Regions from separate parts of the Streptomyces sp. NPDC001544 genome, predicted to be linked through region 2. Evidence: riboswitches for the same ligand, from Rfam matches in the RefSeq annotation. Region 2 holds a riboswitch; the other holds the start of a gene.
What was found. Region 2 has a riboswitch for ZMP and ZTP ahead of ACFY0F_RS11010 (glycine hydroxymethyltransferase). Riboswitches for the same ligand answer to the same signal wherever they lie in the genome.
Positions count from the first base shown of each region.

Region 1: linked by a shared signal. The riboswitch ahead of ACFY0F_RS16270 (bifunctional 5,10-methylenetetrahydrofolate dehydrogenase/5,10-methenyltetrahydrofolate cyclohydrolase) and the one ahead of ACFY0F_RS11010 (glycine hydroxymethyltransferase) in region 2 are both predicted to bind ZMP and ZTP.

Region 1 covers NZ_JBIAVN010000005.1:253,641-256,012, forward strand. The annotation lists gene ACFY0F_RS16255 (nuclear transport factor 2 family protein) at 1-15, shown strand, start outside; gene ACFY0F_RS16260 (MarR family winged helix-turn-helix transcriptional regulator) at 40-588, opposite strand; gene ACFY0F_RS16265 (hypothetical protein) at 649-1,497, shown strand; ZMP/ZTP riboswitch at 1,523-1,605, shown strand; gene ACFY0F_RS16270 (bifunctional 5,10-methylenetetrahydrofolate dehydrogenase/5,10-methenyltetrahydrofolate cyclohydrolase) at 1,629-2,372, shown strand, end outside.
Region 2 covers NZ_JBIAVN010000003.1:239,506-241,877, reverse strand. The annotation lists gene ACFY0F_RS11010 (glycine hydroxymethyltransferase) at 1-1,133, opposite strand, end outside; ZMP/ZTP riboswitch at 1,175-1,264, opposite strand; gene ACFY0F_RS11005 (MarR family winged helix-turn-helix transcriptional regulator) at 1,323-1,799, opposite strand; gene ACFY0F_RS11000 (alpha/beta hydrolase) at 1,842-2,372, shown strand, end outside.

The DNA.
Region 1 (2,372 bases), on a different contig from region 2:
GCATGGGACGAATAGGGAGGAGGACCGCGAGGGTCCAGGTCAGCTCGCGTCTGACCTGGACCTTCTCGGCGCGGGCGGCACTGGGGCGGGCCCATCGCGGTCGGCCTCGGCGGCCAGGACCAGTTTCCGCAGCAGGTCGGACAGTGTCCGCCGCTCTGGTGCGGTCAGTGCTGCGAGCAGCGCGCTCTCGCCCGCGTCCTCGGATCCGGCCTGCGCCTCGAAGGCGGCGTGCCCTGCCGCGGTGAGCCGCACCCGCACCCGCCGCCGGTCGCCCGTCTCGTGCGTACGGGTGATCAGCCCGGCCTCCTCGATCGGCCCGAGCCGGGCCGACAGCGCCCCGCGGGTCAGCCCGAGCAGATCGGCCAGCCGGGACGGGCTGCACTCGTACGGCGGCCCCGATCTGCGCAGCATCAGCAGCACCTTGTACTGCCCGTGCCCGAGCCCGCCGGAGTCCAGCGCGTCCCGCCGGACCTGCGCGGTGTGCCGCGCCAGGATCGTCAGCCGGGCGACGACGGCCTCCTTCACCGGGTCCACCCGGGGTGTCTCCCGCGCCCAGGCCGCGACGAGCCGGTCGACCGAGTCCTCCATCGTCTGCCTCCCGCAGTGGTTTCCTTGTGGATGATTTTCTCCCTAACTACCGTGCGGCGCATGACCCTTGAGCAGAACAGCGGCACGATGCCCGTGAGATCCGACGAACTCTTCGCCGCCGTCCGGGAGTTGCGACTGGCCGGCCGCTGGGAGCGGGCCTCGCGGCTGCTGGAGGCGGCGATCCCCGACGGGCCTGCGGTCCAAGCGCGCATCGCCCGGGCTGCGGCCGAAGTCGCCCTGGAGCGGGACTGGTTCGCGGGTACGGACACCGCCGCGGAGCGGATCACCGACGCGGAGAAGGCGTTCCCCGACGGCGACTGGGACGTGGCCTTCCTGCGGCTGCGGCACACCTACGGCCGGCTGCTCTTCGTCGACGGCTCACTGCGCCGCGGGCCGGACGGCAAGGACCCGGAGGCACTCGACGCAACTCTGCGACGGGCGCGGGAGCTCCACGACGACGCCCCGGACACGGTGCGTCGCGGCTGGGCGGCGCACTACGTCGGCCTGATCACGGACAACCACTTCGCCGACGGCGCGTCCGCCACCGCTCACTACGCGGCCGCCCTGCGCGCCGGTGAGTCGGGTCCGGACGACCTGCTGGCCCGCGAGGCGCTGCGGCATCTCGGCGGCCAGGACCACGCCGCCGGTGCCGACGACCGCGCGCTCGACCGCTGGCGCCGAGCCACCGCGCTGGGCGCCGGCCAGGGCACGGTCCCCGGCACACTCTCGCAGCACCTCGTGCTGGCGGTACTGGCCCGGGACACCGGCGACGAAGCCGGAGCGAGGGCGCTGGCGACGGAGATCGTCCGCTGGGCGGAGGCCATCGGCGCGACCCGGCTCGCGGCCCAGGCGACCGGCTTCCTCGCCGAGGCCGCCCCGACGACGCCGCCCCCCGAGGACGGCAACTGAGCCTGCCGGCACCTCGGTCAGGGTGGAGGCGGGCCGTGACTGGCGCTGAGGTGGAGCACCACCGGGGAGCGGTCCGCACCGTGCATGCCGTGCGCCTGGGCGATGAGGACCGACCAGCTCAGGAGTGGACCATGTCGCAGGCCCGGCTCATGGACGGCACCGCGCTCGCCCGCCGCATCGTCGAGGACGCCGCCGCGAAGGCCGCCGGACTCACCGGCCGGACGGGTACGGCGCCCTGTCTGGCGACCGTGCTGGTAGGTGCGGATCCGGCGTCCGTCACCTACGTCCGGATGCAGCGGAACCGCTGCCGCAAGGCGGGCATCGAGTCGCGGCACGTGGCGCTGCCCGCCACCACGACCACCGGGGAGCTGGTCGGGAGGCTGCGGGAACTCTCCGCAGACCCCGGCGTCCACGGGATCCTGTTGCAGCACCCGGTGGGCGACCACATCGACGAGCGGACCGCGTTCGAGGCGATCGCGCCCGAGAAGGACGTCGACGGCGTCGCCTTCGCCTCCTTCGCCACGATGAGCTTCGGTCTGCCCGGGTTCGTGTCCTGCACCCCCGGCGGGATTCTGCGGCTGCTCGACGAGTACGGCGTCGACCCGGCCGGCCGGCGGGCCGTCGTGGTCGGCCGCAGCGCGATCCTGGGCAGGCCGGTCGGCATGCTGCTCCTGGCCCGCGACGCCACGGTGACGTACTGCCACTCACGCACCCGTGACCTGTCGGCGGCGGTCCGCGAGGCGGACATCGTGGTCGCCGCGGCCGGGCGCCCCCGGCTGGTCAAGGGCCAGGACATCAAGCCCGGGGCGGTCGTGATCGACGCGGGCTGCAACCCGGGGAACGTCGGTGACGTCGACTTCGACTCGGCCGTGGAG
Region 2 (2,372 bases):
GCCTGGCGGCCGGTGAGACCGTAGGAGCCGGCGACGTCGATCAGGTTGAGGTGGTTGTCGGTGCCGCCGGTGACGAGGGTGGCGCCGCGGCGCATCAGGCCCTCGGCGAGCGCGCGGGAGTTGTCGACGATGCGCTGGGCGTAGTCCTGGAATGCGGGCTGCCGGGCCTCGGCGAGGGCGACGGCCTTCGCGGCCATGACGTGCGGGAGCGGGCCGCCCAGCACCATCGGGCAGCCGCGGTCGACCTGGTCCTTGAGGGAGTCGTCGCACAGGACCATGCCGCCGCGCGGGCCGCGCAGGGACTTGTGGGTGGTCGTGGTGACGATCTGCGCGTGCGGCACCGGGTCGAAGTCGCCGGTGAGGACCTTGCCCGCGACCAGGCCGGCGAAGTGGGCCATGTCGACCATGAGCGTGGCGCCGACCTCGTCGGCGATCTCCCGCATGATCCGGAAGTTCACCAGGCGGGGGTAGGCCGAGTAGCCGGCGACGATGATCAGGGGCTTGAACTCGCGGGCCTGGGCGCGCAGGGCGTCGTAGTCGATCAGGCCGGTCGCCGGGTCCGTGCCGTAGGAGCGCTGGTCGAACATCTTGCCGGAGATGTTCGGGCGGAAGCCGTGGGTGAGGTGGCCGCCGGCGTCCAGGGACATGCCGAGCATGCGCTGGTTGCCGAAGGCCTGGCGCAGTTCGGCCCAGTCGGCCTCGGTGAGGTCGTTGACCTGGCGGGCGCCGGTCTTCTCCAGGAAGGGCACCTCGACGCGGTCGGCGAGGACGGCCCAGAAGGCGACGAGGTTGGCGTCGATGCCGGAGTGCGGCTGGACGTAGGCGTGGCGGGCGCCGAAGAGCTCACGGGCGTGCTCGGCGGCCAGGGACTCCACCGTGTCGACGTTGCGGCAGCCCGCGTAGAAGCGGCGGCCGACGGTGCCCTCGGCGTACTTGTCGCTGAACCAGTTGCCCATGGCCAGCAGCGTGGCCGGGGAGGCGTAGTTCTCGGAGGCGATCAGCTTGAGCATCTCGCGCTGGTCGGCGACCTCCTGGCCGATGGCGTCGGCGACCCGCGGCTCGACGGCGCGGATCACGTCGAGGGCCGCGCGGAAGGCGGTGGACTCGGTGGAGAGGGGCTGCTGCTCTGGCATGTCGGCCTCCGGACGGCGTTTTCGTACGGCGTTCGCGTTCACGGTTCGGCCCAGGCGCACGGCACTCGTTCCCGACGGGGCCGCTCCCCGATGGTCCGTCCCATCCAAGCGCGCCAGTCACGGCCCGGTGATCAGCCTACCGGGCGGGTCGGGCGGTGCCGGTGCGGCGTCCACCATGCGAGCGTGGCGTCAGCCGGTGGGCATGCCGGTCTGGGCGCGCTCCAGTGCGGAGCGGAGCGTTGCCAGGGTCCGGGCGACGGCCGGCATCGAGGGGTCGTCGAGGATGTCCGCGAGCAGTTCGGCCAGCCGCTCGGTGAAGGTGTCCTCCGCCGCGTCGACGAGTTCCCGGCCGTCGTCGGTCAGTGCCAGCAGCGATGACCGGCGGTCCGACGGATTGGGTTGCCGCGCGACCCATCCGTGTTTCTCCAGACGGTCGACGCTCTTGCTGGTCGCCCCGATGCCGACGGCGAACGCGGCGGCGAGGTCCGCCACCCGTGACCCGGGGTGGTCACGGAGGTGGCGCAGGCACTCGAACTGCGACGTGACGATGGCGTGCCGTTCGCGAAGGCTGTCGTTGAGGGCGTTGTAGAGCCGTGTCTCGCAGCGGACGAGGTCCGAGAAGAAGTCCGGGAGGCCGGTGCTGCCGCCGGTTGATTTATATGCCACGGCATATAGTGTAGCGGCATCTACTTACGATGGGAGCATGGGATGAGCAGGGAACAGCGCGCGGCGATCGACGCGATGCTGCGGCAGCCCCGGTCCGACGAGCCCCGGTCGGTCGAGGAGATGCGGGCCTGGTTCAGGACGATGATGGCCGAGATGATCGTCCCCGACGGGATCCGCACCACGGCGACGACGCTGGGCCCCCGGCCCGCGCTGCTCGTCGAGCCGGTCGACGGTCCTCGTGCAGGGACGATCCTGTACTTCCATGGCGGCGCCTACGTCTTCGGTTCGCCCCGCACCGCCCTGTCGCTGACGGGCAACCTCGTGGCCAGGACCGGGTTCAGGGCCTTGTCGCTGGACTACCGGCTCGCGCCGGAGCACCCGTACCCGGCCGCGATCGAGGACGCGCTGGCCGCTTACCGCGCACTGCTCGACAGCGGCGAGGACCCTTCGGCCATCGCGTTCGCCGGCGACTCCGCCGGGGGTGGTCTCACCGTCACCACCTGCCTCGCCGCCCGGGACGCGGGCCTGCCGATGCCCGCGGCGATCGTGGCGTTCTCCCCCGGGCTCGACGCC